One region of the Mesorhizobium sp. M1143 genome, then DNA from elsewhere that is predicted to be linked to it. Evidence: predicted binding sites of a transcription regulator. Region 1 holds the regulator's gene; the other holds the start of a gene.
The links. The regulator LexA, encoded in region 1, represses DNA repair genes until DNA is damaged. The targets are predictions, from matches to a motif close to TGTTCNNNNTGTGTTCNG.
Positions count from the first base shown of each region.

Region 1 (7,790 bases):
ACGCCGTCGCTGTACGACGAGGCGCTTCTGCTTTTGGCGCGCAATGGCTTCGACATCGGCGCCGATGCCGGGCGCACGGACTGGCGCGAGACGCGCGGTGAGAACGAAGACGTGCTGGCTGCCTGGCAAACCGTCTACCGCGACCCGCAGCGCTACTGGATGCTCTACGAACTGGCCGAGAAGCTGGTCGACTTCGAGGATTACTTCCGCCGCTGGCGCTTCAACCACGTCACAACGGTCGAGCGCATCATCGGCTTGAAGCGCGGCACCGGCGGCACCTCAGGCGCCTCCTATCTGAAGAAGATGCTGGAGGTCGTGCTGTTTCCGGAGCTCTGGACGGTCCGCACCCGGCTCTAGAGCATTTCACCGTTTAACGGAAACGGCGAAATGCTCTAGCTCTTTGATTGACGCAATTTCGGACGGAAAACCGCTTCACACTTTTCCTGAAATTGCTCTGGTTTCTCACGTAACCGCGGTCTTCACCGCGAAGCGGGCGTCCTGCCAGGCGCCGGTGCGCAGAATATCCTCCAGGACTTCGACCGCCTGCCAGACATCGCCATATCCGACATAGAGCGGCGTGAAGCCGAAACGGATGGTCGACGGCGCCCGGAAATCGCCGATCACGCCGCGCTCGATCAGCGCGCGCATCACCTGATAGCCATGCGGATGGAGGAACGACACCTGGCTGCCGCGCTGGCTGCCGTCGCGAGGACTTTCCAGTTCAAGCCGGTAGGCGCCGCATCTGGCTTCGACGAGCTGGATAAACAGGTCGGTCAGCGCGATGCTTTTTCTGCGCACCGCCGCCATATCGACGTCGTTCCAGATATCGAGCGCGCCCTTGAGCGCCCGCATCGACAGCACCGGCTGCGTTCCGCACAGGAAGCGGCGAATGCCGCTGCCGACGGCAAAGCCCTGCTCGAAGGCAAAGGGCCGCGCATGGCCCCACCAGCCGCTGAGCGGCTGGCTGATATCACCATGGTGGCGCTCGGCCGCGTAGATGAAGGCCGGCGAGCCCGGGCCGCCATTGAGGTATTTGTAGGTGCAGCCGACGGCGAAATCGGCATTGGCACGGTCAAGTTCGACCGGCAAGGCGCCGGCCGTGTGGCAGAGATCCCAGATGATCAGCGCGCCGGCGTCATGTGCCTTGCGCGTCAGCGCCGCCATGTCGCGCAACTGGCCGGATTTGTAGTTGACGTGGTTGACCAGGATGACGGCAACGCTGTCGTCGATCAGCTCCTCGATTGCGGCCGCGTCGACGCCCTCCAGCCGCAGCCGCGTTCCCGGCCGGGTCGAGGCGACGCCTTCGGCCATGTAGAGGTCGGTCGGGAAACTGTCGCCCTCGGCAACGATGACCGACCGATCCGGCCGCATGCCGAGCGCTGCGTGCAGCAGCTTGTAGATGTTGATCGAGGTTGTGTCGCAGACCACCGTCTGCCCATCAGCCGCGCCGATCAGTCGCCCGAGCTGATCTCCGAGTTCCACCGGCATGTTGAACCAGCCGGCGGTGTTCCAGGCGCGAATGAGGTCGTGCGCCCATTCCTGCGTGGCGGCCTGCTGCAGTTCGCTGAAGACGACCGCTGACGCGGCGCCCAGGGAATTGCCGTCGAGATAAATCACGCCTTGCGGCAAGACAAAGCGTTCACGCATGGAGCGCAGCGGATCGGCGGCATCCATTGCTTCGATTGTAGCGAGATCGGGTGTCGTGCTCATGATCCGGCGCCCCTCCATGGACAAACGCGCGCGGCGGAGCCTGCCGCCCAAACATGCCGGCGATCTTGAGTGGTCGCCCTTGAACTGTCAAACATTATATATAATTCACCCATTGAAAGGCTTTGATATATAATGATCCGCCCGAGCGTTTATGTCTGATGGATCACGATGCTGGATGACGAGCAGACCTCGAAGACGGAAGTGGCCTATCGCCTGCTCAGGCGCGATATTCTTGCGACCCGGCTGGCGCCTGCCGCGCCGTTGAAGCTGAGCACGCTGCGCAACACCTACGGCATCGGCTGGACGCCGTTGCGCGAGGCGCTGTCGCGGCTGGAGGCGGAACGGCTTGTGACCGCCATCAGCAACCGCGGGTTTGCGGTCGCTCCCGTCTCTCGGGCGGAGCTCGAGGATTTGGCGCGTGCGCGGCTGGTGGTCGAACTGCCCCTGCTGGTGGAATCGATCGAGAAGGGCGACCGTGAGTGGGAAGACGCGGTCGTTGCCGCCCACTATCGTCTCTCACGGTGCGGGTCTGTTCTCGACGATCCATCGGATGATGCGGTCGACGCGTGGTACGAAAAACACGATGCCTTCCATGCGGCGCTGCTCAGTGCCGCGACATCCAGCTGGCTGCTGCGCTTCAATGCAACGATTTCCGACCAATTGCATCGCCATCACCGCTTTCTGGGTCTGGCCCCGACGCTGCGCGCCGCCGCCGGCCGCACGGACGGACACCGGAAGGCCGTGGCGGCCCTGCGCGACGCCGTGGCGATCGAACACCATACCGCCCTGATGGAAGCGGCCCTCGATCGCGACGTCGAACGTGCGAAAACTCTGATGACCGCTCACATCGGCTACACGCTGCGGGTCTATGCCCAGAGAGAACCCCGCGCGGATGCTGCGCAGCCCCGTCCGAAAAGGAAGCGGCGATCGTAGCCGACGACGCAGGGCACTTTGTCTTCGTTTCACCCCGTTGCTGGCAACTGGGCGCAGGCGGCGCTCGCAGCGCCGAACGTTACGCTGAACAAAACGTCAACACATTCATTAAACTTTAAAAGGTTGCGGAACACAACTGGAACAGATAGTGTTTGTTCTGGGTTTGTTTTTTCTGATTCTGGTTTCAGAACCCTTGGGGGCCGCGATGCTGACGCGCAAACAACATGAGCTTCTGATGTTCATCCATGAACGCCTGAAGGAGAGCGGAATCCCGCCGTCCTTCGACGAGATGAAGGAAGCGCTCGACCTCGCCTCCAAGTCCGGCATCCACCGCCTGATCACGGCGCTTGAGGAGCGCGGTTTCATTCGCCGGCTGCCGAACCGGGCGCGCGCGCTGGAAGTGCTGCGGCTGCCCGACTCGATCGCACCAGGCCTCAACGCGGCGAGGAAGTTTTCGCCGAGCGTCATTCAGGGCAGTCTTGGTCAAGCCGGCCAAGGGCAAGGCGGCCAAGGACAAGGCGGGATGGGCCAAGGCGGGATGGGCCAAGGCGGTCTCGGCCGCCAGATCAAGGCGGGCTCGCCGTCGCGTTCGATGTCTGCCGGCAATGACGATGCCGTTTCCGCGATTTCAATCCCGGTGATGGGACGCATCGCCGCCGGCGTGCCGATCGACGCCATCCAGCATCAGACCCATTCGATCTCGGTGCCGCCCGACATGATCATGGGCGGTGAACACTACGCGCTCGAGGTCAAGGGCGATTCGATGATCGAGGCCGGCATTTTCGATGGCGACACGGTCATCATCCGCAATGCCGACACAGCCAGCCCCGGCGAGATCGTGGTGGCGTTGGTCGACGATGAGGAAGCGACCCTGAAACGCTTCCGCCGCAAGGGCGCCTCGATCGCCCTGGAAGCCGCCAACCCGGCCTACGAGACCCGCATTTTTGGACCGGACAGGGTGAAGGTGCAGGGCAAGCTTGTCGGATTGATCCGGCGCTACTGAGCCGGCTTGGGTTTGTACTTTTCACGCTGGTTGTAAGGCGGCAGGCCGCGCGCGTCGCGGGAGAAGCGGCGTTGCTCGTGCCAGGGGCGATACGGCTTGTCGACGGCGAACCGGATGGTTGGCGCTGCCGCTGCCGATTGCGGATCGAAGAAGACGGCGGCGCTGCCGTCGCGGGCCAGCTGTTTCTTCGTCACGACCAGGACCAGCGGGTCGCGGCACGGATTGTAGGCGGTGGCGTCATCGATGACGATCAGGCTCGCGAAGGCACAGGCCGGCCGCGCCGTCTTGCGGTCTTTCGCAAGAGCTACAATGGCTCCGGAAGGGTGTCGAGCGATACAGAGATCGCCGGTGCAATAGAAGGGCGAGCCGGGCGGCAGATCGAGCGGATCGAGATCGAACCGCGTATCTGTTGCCTCGAAAATCTCGGGCGGGATAATGGTTTCGGCCCGCAGCGCCCGTTTCCAATTGTCCGTGGTGAATTCGTTGGAGCGTTCGCGGTTGAGGGCGAGTTCGCCGCCACCGATCTGCATGGCCACCAAATGTGCGTCCTCGGATATGAGCACGTCGGGCGTAAGCACCTGCGGCACCGTCAACAGGCCGGCCAGCGCGAAAGGCACGGCCGCCAGCCTGAGCCAGGTGGTGGCCATGGTGGCGATGACGAGGGCGACTGCCACCAACAGCACCGAGCGGATGGAGATCAGCCCGACGGCGTCGACCGGCGAGCGCTCGGAAATCCAGGCCGATATAGCGATCATCGCCATCAGACCCTTGCCCATCACATAGAGGAACGGCCCGTCGGCGCCGAACGGCATCGCCAGTGCGCTGAGCACGGCAAAGGGCATGACGATCAACGAAACAATCGGCATCACGGCCAGATTGGCGATCAGGCTGAGCGGCGACACACGCTGAAAATGCCAGATGGCGAACAGCAAGGTTGCACTGCCGGCGATGATCGAGGTCATGGCGAGGCCGCCCATGGCCAGCGCGAATTTTCGCGACAGGAAGCCGACGAAGGAGCGCTTTGCCAGCGGCGTTCTCACCTTGTCGGCGCGGTAATCGGCCCAGCCGGCATAGGCGCCGACAAGGGCGGCGGTGGCGGCAAACGACATCTGGAAGCTGGGACCGACCACCTCGTGCGGCGACACCAGGATGACGGCAATGGCGGAGATCGCCAGATTGCGCATGGTGAGTGCGGCGCGATCAAACAGCACGGCGACAAGCATGACCGCCAGCATGATGAAGCTGCGCTCGGCGGCAACCACGACGCCTGAAATAACGAGATAGGCGGCGATCGAGACAAGCGCTGCCGCGGCCGCATATTTCTTCACCGGCCGGCGCGAAGAGAAAACGGGAAACAGCGCAAAGGCGCCACGCAGCAACGCCATGATGGTGCCGGCAACCAGCGCCATGTGCAGGCCGGAGATGGAGATGATGTGGTAGATGCCGGTGCGCCGCATCGCTTCGTTGACCTCGTCCGGGATGCCGGCGCGCACGCCGACAATCAGCGCCGCGGCAATCTCGCCTTCGGCGCCGCCGATCTTGCCCCTGATATGGTCGGCAATGTTTTCGCGCGCGTTCTCGATTGCCGAGGAGAGCCGTGCGGTCAGCGGCGGCGGTCCCTGCGTAGCAATGGTTTTCGGATTGCCGAGAAAGAAGCCGCTGCCGCCGATACCGGTGAAATAGCTGTCGAAGGAGAAATCGTAGCTCTCCGGCCGCACCGGACCGGTCGGCGGCAACAGCCTGGCATAGCCGGTGATCAGGGAGCCGGCGGTCATATCGGCGGGAACGGTCCGCGCCGAGAGCCTGACCCGCTCCGGGGCGTAGCGCAGCTCGGGGTAAGCGGTCGAAACCACGTCGAGCGTCAGCCTGATGCGGCCGCTTTCCATCTGTTCGAGACTGACGACGCGGCCGGTCAGCCGTGTCTGAATCTCGGAGCCGAGCATCTGCGTTCCGGCGCGCCAGGTCTCGACCTTGGCGGCGACGACGCCGAGCGCGCACAGCATCGCGGCCATGCAGAACAGATGCGTCCTCGGCCGCGATCGCGTGGCGACAGCGCAACATGTCGCCAGCACCACAATGGCGATTGGCTGCGCAAAGCCCGGCTCGCCGGCCAGCGAGAAGTAGACGATGACGCCGGCTGCCAGGAAAACCGGGACCAGCAGGAAGGCGACGCCCCGGTCGAGCTCCGTGTCGGCAGCCACGGCAAGGCTGCGGCGGAGCGCGGGCCATGACGGGCGGCGAAGCCGTCTGCGCAGTCGGGCGATAGATCCGGGCGCTGTGACTTGCGCCGGCAACGCGTCACCGGGCAGCGCGGGCGCTATGCCGGGATGCGGCTCAGGCAGCGCGAGGGGCAGCGGCTCGGCATAGGGACTATCGGCAAACAGCGAGCGTTCGCTGACGCTTGCCTCGCCGCCTTCGCCTTCCTTCGTGCCCCGGCCACGTCCAGCCATCGGGTCTGCCCCTTGCGCCCCAGACCTCCTATGCTACATGAACGCGCAAAGCGCGAAAGTCCGTGCGGTCGCATCCACCGCGCCGGAATTGACCCGCCAAGGACGCTCAATCCTCAATCATATCCCGGCCCTCCGCCCTCAGGCGAGCAAGCCCATCGTGCATTGCCTTCAATTGTTCCGGTGTATGACCCTGCCATTCAGCGAGCTCCCCCAGGATGAGCAACGGATCACGGGAGCGGTAGGATTTCGTCGGATTGCCGGGAAATTTTTTATCGGTCAGGTTAGGGTCATCCATAAAAAACCCTGTCGGCTTTACGATGTAAATCCTTTGACGACCGTCACCCGTTGCAAGCTCTGCTCCCCAGATGGCGGCTTCCAGTGTCTGGGTGAAATAGATCCATGACAGTGGTTTACCTCTGAAATTGGAAGGGTGGCCGACGCTCAGCAGATCCCCGGGTTTCAAATCCGCCCGGGTACCATGGTAGAACGGATCACCCTCCGTATGGTCGGCGTTGCTGGTCATCGGGAGCCCTTCTTTCAATCATTCCTCCTTCGTGGCGAGACCGGACCGCACACAGTTGCTGTGTTCACGATAATGATTGCAGAAGGTCAATATGCGTGACCAAGCCAACGCTGTCACGGCGGCGTTGTAGTCGGGCAGTGCCGCATTCGTGAAGAAATGTCCGCTCGTCAGAGGGGGCTACCACCGTCGCAGCGATGTTCCAGGCACTGTGACGGACGCTGCAGCCGAATGAAACCCAGACATTGACGCTGCTGCCAAATGAGGTTGCGCGGAGGTGCGAACAGATTTTGTGCTACAAGGCTCCGGCGCCCGTTGACGCAACCGATAATTGCCGACGTGCCCCGGCCTCGTCCAGCCATCGGGTCTGCCCCTTGCGCCCCAGACCTCCTATGCTACATGAACGCGCAAAGCGCGAAAGTCCGCGCGATCACGCCCCGCTTTCCAAACTTCCCGAGAGTTCCATGTCCGACACGGTCGTCACCCGTTTTGCCCCCTCGCCCACCGGCTATCTGCATATCGGCGGCGCGCGCACGGCGCTGTTCAACTGGCTGTACGCCAAGCACACCGGCGGCACGATGGTGCTGCGCATCGAGGACACCGACCGCGAACGCTTCAACGAGGCGGCGACACAGGCCATTCTGGATGGGCTGACCTGGCTCGGCCTTTCCTGGGACGGTGAGGCCATATCGCAGTTCGAGCGCGCGCCGCGCCACCGTGAGGTGGCCGAGGAGCTGGTGCGCCTGGGCAAGGCCTATTACAGCTACGAGACGCCTGCCGAGCTCGAGGCGATGCGCGAGGCCGCACGCGCCAAGGGCCTGCCGCCTCGCTACAACGGCCAGTGGCGCGATCGTGCCCCCTCGGAGGCGCCTCCCGGCGTCAAGGGCGCCATCCGCATCAAGGCGCCGACCGAGGGCGAAACCGTGGTGCACGACCGTGTGCAGGGCGAGGTGCGCTTCCCCAACAAGGACCTCGACGATTTCATCATCCTGCGCTCGGACGGCAACCCGACCTACATGCATGCCGTCGTCGTCGACGACCATGACATGGGCGTCACCCACATCATCCGTGGCGACGACCATCTGACCAACGCCGCGCGCCAGACGGTGATCTACAACGCGATGGGCTGGGACGTGCCGTCGATGTCGCATATCCCGCTGATCCACGGCGCCGA
Region 1 is NZ_JAMYMJ010000025.1:59,262-67,051, forward strand. It holds gene kynA (tryptophan 2,3-dioxygenase) at 1-357, shown strand, start outside; gene kynU (kynureninase) at 463-1,710, opposite strand; gene NKH35_RS18090 (GntR family transcriptional regulator) at 1,879-2,643, shown strand; gene lexA (transcriptional repressor LexA) at 2,849-3,646, shown strand; gene NKH35_RS18100 (ComEC/Rec2 family competence protein) at 3,640-6,096, opposite strand; gene arr (NAD(+)--rifampin ADP-ribosyltransferase) at 6,203-6,619, opposite strand; gene gltX (glutamate--tRNA ligase) at 7,081-7,790, shown strand, end outside.

Region 2 (7,790 bases), on a different contig from region 1:
CGGGCGCGATAGTCGCCGGGCGTTTCGCCCATGACGCGCCGGAAACGGCGGTTGAACGTCGACAAATCGTTGAAACCGGCCTCGAAGGCGATTGCCGAGATGGCATCGCCTGACATGCGCAGCCGCACCGCCGCGCGGTGCAGCCGGGTTCTCAGCAGAAACTGATAGGGCGTCATGCCGGCGACCTGCCGGAAGGTGCGCAGGAAATGATACGGGCTGGTCGCCGTCGCGCAGGCAAGCTCGGAAAGCGAGACCGGCCTGTCGGCATTGAGCTCGATCTGCCGCACCGCCTCGGCAACCCGTTTCTGGTCGCGGCGGCTCGGCGGTCGAACGCCAGGCACCGCATCGCTGGCGACGGGCAGTGCTGCGCCGGCAACTGCCAGTGCTGCACCGGCAATTCGCAGGCCAAGCTCTTCAAAGGCGTCGATGTCGACCATCTCGCGCGCCGCTTCCGCCTCGGCCAGCAGCGATGCGAGCGCCGGCAAAGGCGGCATATGCGGCACGCCGAAGGCGAGCTTGCTCGCGCCGGGCACGTCGCTGGCGATGCGGTCGAGATAGGCCGGAGCGAAGTGGAAGGACAGGCAACGGTCGCCGGCGCCATGCTCATGCCCGCATTCATAGCAGGCGCCGACATTGCCTAGCAGGATTGCGCCCGGCGCCAGCATGGCGGCGCCTTGCCTGGTGCGGTAGCGGAAGGTGCCGCTGGTGACAGCGGCAACGCAGAAGGTGTCGTGCGCCTCCTCGAACGGGCGGTCGCCGGCGCCGGCCGTGCACAGCACGTCGGACACATGCCAGCCCTGCCCCGATGCCAGGTTTTGTTCGCTCGTCGTCATGGCTTGAAAGATAGCAATTTTTCCCAAGCGCGACACCCTGCCGGGGCCTATCGCTTGCAGCCTCCTGACACAACGAAGGCAGCAAGTATGATCGGTACATGCTCCTTTGCCGAAGCGCTCCACAGCGACGGCCCCAACCCCGGTCTGGCTGACAAGCTTGATCTCTACGGCCGCTTCGTCGGCGCCTGGACATTCGATGCCACGCGCCATCTCGAGGACGGCACGGTTCTCACCGGACGCGGCGAGGTGCATTTCGGCTGGGTCCTGGAAGGCAGGGCGATCCAGGATGTATGGATCCTGCCCGCGCGGGATGCCGGCCCCTCGCCTTCTCTCGGCAAATGGACTTTCTATGGCACAACGCTGCGGGCCTATGATCCCGGCTCGGATGCCTGGCACATCTTCTGGAGCGACCCGCGCAACCAATACTACAGCCGCCAGCTTGGTCGCGCCGAAGGCGACACGATTGTGCAGGTCGGCGCCGACGGCACTGGTTCCTCGGTCCGCTGGAGCTTTTCGCGCATCACGAAAGACAGCTTCCGCTGGCTCGGCGAGCGTTCGCACGACGATGGCAAGACATGGCGTCTCGAAGTCGAGTTCCTGGCGCGCCGCGTCGCCCACGACTGATGACGCAACATATTGCAAAAAGGTGACCAAAAGCATGCTTGACCATGTCTCGATCGGCGTCCGCGACACCAACGTTTCGAAGCCCTTCTACGATGCCGCGCTAAAGCCGCTCGGTTATTCCTGCCTCAGCCAGTCGCCAGGCTCACTGGGTTATGGTGCGCAAGCCGTCGCGCTGTGGGTGAACGACGCGGAGCGGCCAGTGCCATCGGACGAGAAGTCCGGTCTGCATTTCTGCTTTGCCGCGCCGACGAGGCAGAGTGTCGTCGCCTTCCATGCCGCCGCCTTGCGTGCAGGCGGCAGCGACAATGGCGCGCCGGGCCTGCGCGCCGAATATGGCGAGAACTATTACGCTGCCTTCGTCGTCGATCCCGACGGCTATCGCCGGGAGGCCTATTGCAACGCTGCCGCCTAACACTGACGCCGTCTCCGGTATCGCCATGTCAGACGGTTCCCACCGGTCGGGCTTTGCTCTACCACTATGGTGGCGCAGGGGTCCGGCCCGGCGGGAGGGGTCAGCGATGCCGAGTTTCGACAGCCTGTTCAACGCCTTCGTCACCATTCTGGTGACCATCGACCCGCCAGGTCTCGCGCCGCTCTTCCTCGCGGTGACACGCGGCATGAACCGCGAGGAACGTCAGCAGGTTTCGGTGCGCGCCTCGATCATCGGCTTCCTCGTGATGGCGTTGTTTGCGGTGGCCGGGGCGTCCATCCTGTCGGTGTTCGGCATCACGCTGCCGGCTTTCCGTGTCGCCGGCGGGTTTTTGCTGTTCTTCATCGCTTTCGAAATGGTGTTTGAGCGCCGCCAGGACCGCAAGGAGAAGATCGGCGACGTCGCCATCACCAAGGACATGATCCACAACATCGCGGCCTTCCCGCTGGCGATCCCGCTGATCGCCGGCCCCGGTGCGATTTCGGCGACTGTGCTACTGTCGGGCTCGTTTCAGGGTTTTGCAGCACAAGCGGCGCTGGTCGGCATCATCTTCGTCTGCCTTGCCATCACCTATCTGGTGTTCGTGCTGTCGGAGCGCATCGACCGCATCCTCGGCCAGACCGGCCGCTCGATCCTCACCCGCCTGCTCGGCGTCATCCTGGCCGCGCTTGCGGTTCAGTTCGTCGCGGATGGCATCAAGGCGCTGATGGCGGGGTAAGCGGCAGCCCCTACTCCACCGCCGTATCGACGACCTCGAAATCGTGAGTGATGACAGCCGTCTTGGCCAGCATGGCCGAGGCCGAGCAGTATTTCTCGATCGACAGGTTGATGGCGCGCTGGACCTTGTCGCGCGACAGCGCGTGGCCCGTGACGATGAAATGCATATGGATGCGGGTGAAGACTTTGGGGTCGGTTTCGGCCCGGTCGGCGTCGAGTTCTACAACACAGTCCTCGATCGCCTCGCGGCCTTTTTCGAGGATGTGGACGACATCATAGGCCGAGCAGCCGCCGGTGCCGATCAGCACCAGCTCCATCGGGCTCGGACCTGGCGTCTTGCCTTCCGGCCCGGGGGCGGTCCCCAGCACCAGTTTGTGGCCGCTGCCGGACTCGCCGACGAAGGTGCGCTCCTCGACCCATTTAATCCGTGCTTTCACGGCAATCTTCCTTTCAGAAAGCGTCACTGGCCGAAGACGACCGTGTGCATGATCCGCCCCGGCAGCAGCGTGAACACGCCGGCGCCGATCAGGGCGAAAACATACAGCGATATCATCACCCTGCGATGTTTGGCGACCCGATGCATATGCGCGTGCCAGACCGCAAGCGGCACGGCGATCAACACTAAAATCGACAAGAGATGGATCGGGCTGAACGGACCGACGAGGCGTATCTGCTGGATCCAGAAACTGGAGATGGCGACGACCATCATCAGCGCCGCCCAGGCATAGCCGACGACACGATGGCGCGTCGTGCCTTTCGGCAGTGCCAGTTGCGTAGCGCCAATGGCCAGCGCGGCAAGGGCCGCGAAGGCGTACCATGGAATGGGAGGGCGCGCCGACAGAAGCGGTCCGAGCGACATCGCGCCCTCTCCTCAGATATCGCTGACTATCGTCAGCTCAGAACGGGATTTCGTCGTCCAGTTCGCGCGACGAGCCGCCGCCACCGCCGCCCTTGGAACCGCCGCCACCGCTGTTGCCGCCGCGATTGAAGCTCTCATTGGGGCCAGACTGGCCGAAATCCGAGCCACGGCTCGCGCCGCCGCCGCCGGCATAGTTGCCGACCTGACCGCCGCCCTCGCCGCGAGAATCGAGCATCTGCAGCTCGCCGCGGAATTTCTGCAACACGACTTCGGTCGTGTACTTGTCGGCGCCGGTCTGGTCTTGCCATTTGCGTGTCTGCAGCTGGCCTTCGACGTAAACCTTCATGCCCTTCTTCAGGTACTGCTCGGCGACCTTGGCGATCTGGTCATTGAAAATGACCACGTTGTGCCATTCGGTCTTTTCCTTGCGCTCGCCGGAGTTCTTGTCGCGCCAGCTTTCCGACGTGGCGATGCGGATGTTGACGACCGGATCACCGGAATTCAGGCGGCGGATTTCAGGGTCCGCGCCGAGGTTACCGACCAGAATGACCTTGTTGACGCTACCCGCCATGACACTTCTCCGTGCTCATCCGAAACAAATTTCAAGTCGTTCACCTTACAGGCCGCGCACAATCCTGGCTTGCCGCGGCTGGCTTTTCCCACAAGGTTTTTGTTCCCTTTTCGTTCCTATACTGTTAACCACGGATTGTCAAGGAATGGCAGCAATCGCGGACGCGGGCGCGTGGATTTAGCTGACACGCAGGGGCGAGAAGCGGTGTCGTCAGCGCCGTTTTTTAGCTGGTCGCAACGGACCGAAAAAGCCGCTCCACTCCATGCCCATGCCATGGGCGCGCTGCGCGATCACGGTTGGCGCCGACATCAGCCCGACTGCAGGTTCAGATTTCAGAGCCGGGTCATTCAGCAATTTCCCGATCGCGCGCCCGTGCCACCACACCTGAGCGACGAGCGCCGCTACCACCGCGATTAGGCCCCAGGTCCCCAATCCTTCGCCGAAGATGTAAATCCCGTATGGCGGCGATAGCGCCGTACCCAGCTTGGCCAACAAGATCACGGCCACGAAACCGATGACGGCGATCGCTCCTATACCGAGTACGAGGCGGCGATAGAGCCTCAGAGCCTCGTTGAGGTTCTCGGCGGACGAAAGATCGACGTTGGAATTCATAAATACTACTCCTGCCTCGCGATGATCGGCCCATCTTGTTCCCCACGGCTTAGAGGCCCGGCAGGATCCAATCAATACGCGGCATTCAAAACACCCCTTGCCAAATCGATAAGTATCGACTTATGCTTTTGCCATGATCGAAGCAGAGATTTTTCGCGCCCTGGCCGACCCGACGCGACGCGCCGTCTACGAGCGGCTGACTTCCGGCGAGATGAGCGTGTCGGAGTTGCGCACCGGCATGAGCGTGTCGCAGCCGGCGGTGTCGCAGCACCTTGCCGTGCTGCGCGGCGCAGGCCTAGTCAGCGAAAGACGCGCCGGCCGCAACGCCTACTATCGCGCCGATCCGCAAGGGCTCGAGCCGCTGCTCGGCTGGATCGAACGCTACCGCGCATTCTGGCCGGAGCGCATCGAAAGACTGAAGGTCGTTTTGAAGGACATGGACCAATGACCGACGAAAAGCAGACGCAGACCGCCAAAGATGCCCTCGCCTTCGAATGCGATCTGCCGGACGCACCGGAAAAAGTGTGGCGGGCACTGACCGTGCCGGACCTCTTGGCGGAATGGATGATGCCGAACGACATCAATCCGGAAACCGGCAGCCGCTTTGCCTTTGCCGGGCCTGAGAAGCCGATCGAGTGCGAAGTGCTCGATGCCGAACCGGGGCGCCTGCTGCGCTATTCCTGGCGCGAGCGTTCCGGCGACGCCGACCGCGAGGAGCTGGGGAGCATCGTCACCTTCACACTCGCCCGCACCGTTTCCGGCGGCACGCATCTGCGCATCGTCCACGACGGGTTTGTCCTGACGCCTGCGGTCGCGATGGCCGGCGCCGGCTGCCGGCTCTGGCTGCGCGCATACAAGCCCAAGCGGCCTGTCGCCGCCAACGCGCCACGCCTGTTGCTGCGCGCCGCCTGAACCGGAAAAATCAAAACGGAGACAATGAGATGAGCGGCTTTGCCAATCTGGTGCCGATGGTGATCGAGCAATCGAGCCGCGGCGAACGCGCCTTCGACATTTTCTCGCGGCTGCTGCGCGAGCGCATCATCTTCGTCAATGGCGAGATCAATGACGGCATGTCGGCGCTGGTCTGCGCCCAGCTCCTGTCGCTGGAATCGGACAATCCCGACAAGGAGATCTCGCTCTACATCAACTCGCCGGGCGGCGTGGTGACCAGCGGTTTCGCCATCTACGACACGATGCAATATGTCAGCTGCCCGGTGTCGACGGTGTGCATGGGCTTTGCCGCGTCGATGGCCTCCTTCCTGCTGATGGCGGGAACGCCGGGGCGGCGCATCGCGCTGCCCAATGCCAGCATCGTGCTGCATCAGCCTTTGGGCGGCTTCCAGGGCCAGGCCTCCGACATCCAGCGTCACGCCGAAGGCATTTTGCGCACCAAGCGGCACATGGCCGACCTCTACGCTCACCATTGCGGCCGCACCCACGAAGAGGTCGAACGCACGCTCGACCGCGATTTCTTCATGACCGCGAAGGAGGCCAAGGACTGGGGCCTCGTCGACCACGTCTTCGACACCCGCAAGCAGGCAGCGGCCTGATCGGCGGATTGAATGCAGGCCGGTGTTCCCTCAATTTCAACGCCGCTGGTCTGGCCTCGCCTTGAGCGCGGCACTATAGTCTTGCCATGCGCTACCACCTGAACAGACTGACCATAGCCTTTGCCATCACGGCGGCGACATCGAGCATGGCCTTTGCCGGGGGCAGCACCAGCACGTCGCGGAAAGGCGCCCTGCCCGGCGTGACCGGCGACTACCGCATCGCCAAGCCCGCGCCGCAGCCGGAGCCGGACGACGCGCTGCCTGCCGGCGAGAACGGCACGTTCAAGATCGGCGACACCGATGTCAGAATTTCCGGCAGCATCACTGTCGATGTCGGCACGGGTGGGATCAAGCCGCCGCGCCGGTAGCCCCTTCTCCCAGCTACTATACGGGAGAGAAAGCCTGCGCCGACGACTTCCTCGCAAACGAACAGCCCCGCCGTTGCTTCCGCAAACGGTCGGGGCTTTTTTTGGATTTCAAATCCAAACTGCCGGTAGTGTTATACCGACTTTGATTTCGGATGCTTCGCGGCATTCAGCCGACGATCCGACTAGCCGTCTCTGATTTTTGTGGGATTCGGCAGGTCACGGTTTGTCTGGTGGTTTGTTGGACTGACGCGATGCGTTCGTTTGGACGCATACACTCCAATGCCTTGAAACTACCTGGCACTTATGCCCGCCGCGGCTCCACTAGCAGGTGGAGCCTCAAGGGACTATCCGGTGGCGTCATGCTCCGCTCCTATGTCCGTTGCGACTGGTGTCAATCCGAAGCACAAATCGCAAAAACCTGCGGCGTCTCGCAGGCCGCTATGGGCGGCGAGGCCATCAAAGACGGCCGGCTCCGTTGACTCCGGCAGAGTGCGCCCCTGATTCGACGGCGTCAACCTTGAATAGCCGGTTACGGAAAATGTGATCGCCGGGAGCTTACGTCAGGGTCAGTTTCTGAAACACCCTTGTCAGTTTCTGCACAGCTTTGTCAGGAGCGTGTTCGGTCTTTGTTCTTTCCGCTTGCCCGTTCGCGCGAAAGACGGTTAAACGGCTTTGGTCGAGAAGTGTGGCGTCTCTCGACGTGGCGGCAAAAATACCTACATAGGGAATGGCCGGGAAAACCCGCCGATCCCACTGACACCAGACCTGAGGCGGCGACCGGCGATGGCCGACCATAAATACCTTTCCATTCGCGGGGCACGCGAACACAACCTAAAGAATGTCGATCTCGACCTGCCGCGTGACAGCCTGATCGTCATGACCGGCCTGTCGGGCTCCGGCAAATCGTCGCTTGCTTTCGACACCATCTATGCCGAGGGCCAGCGCCGTTACGTCGAGAGCCTGTCGGCTTATGCGCGCCAGTTCCTCGAAATGATGCAGAAGCCGGATGTCGACCAGATCGACGGCCTGTCGCCGGCCATCTCGATCGAGCAGAAGACCACGTCGAAGAACCCGCGTTCGACGGTCGGCACCGTCACCGAGATCTACGACTACATGCGCTTGCTGTTCGCGCGCGTCGGCATCCCCTATTCGCCGGCGACCGGCCTGCCGATCGAGAGCCAGACGGTTTCACAGATGGTCGACCGGGTGCTGGCGGTCGAGGAAGG
Region 2 is NZ_JAMYMJ010000015.1:24,729-32,518, reverse strand. It holds gene NKH35_RS13325 (helix-turn-helix transcriptional regulator) at 1-833, opposite strand, end outside; gene NKH35_RS13320 (hypothetical protein) at 921-1,457, shown strand; gene NKH35_RS13315 (VOC family protein) at 1,492-1,869, shown strand; gene NKH35_RS13310 (MarC family protein) at 1,976-2,605, shown strand; gene NKH35_RS13305 (OsmC family protein) at 2,616-3,041, opposite strand; gene NKH35_RS13300 (DUF2306 domain-containing protein) at 3,065-3,463, opposite strand; gene ssb (single-stranded DNA-binding protein) at 3,501-4,034, opposite strand; gene NKH35_RS13290 (hypothetical protein) at 4,245-4,646, opposite strand; gene NKH35_RS13285 (ArsR/SmtB family transcription factor) at 4,780-5,094, shown strand; gene NKH35_RS13280 (SRPBCC family protein) at 5,091-5,558, shown strand; gene NKH35_RS13275 (ATP-dependent Clp protease proteolytic subunit) at 5,588-6,196, shown strand; gene NKH35_RS13270 (hypothetical protein) at 6,343-6,564, shown strand; gene uvrA (excinuclease ABC subunit UvrA) at 7,348-7,790, shown strand, end outside.
Region 2: the regulator LexA is predicted to act here: its motif matches at 4,135-4,152, upstream of ssb (single-stranded DNA-binding protein).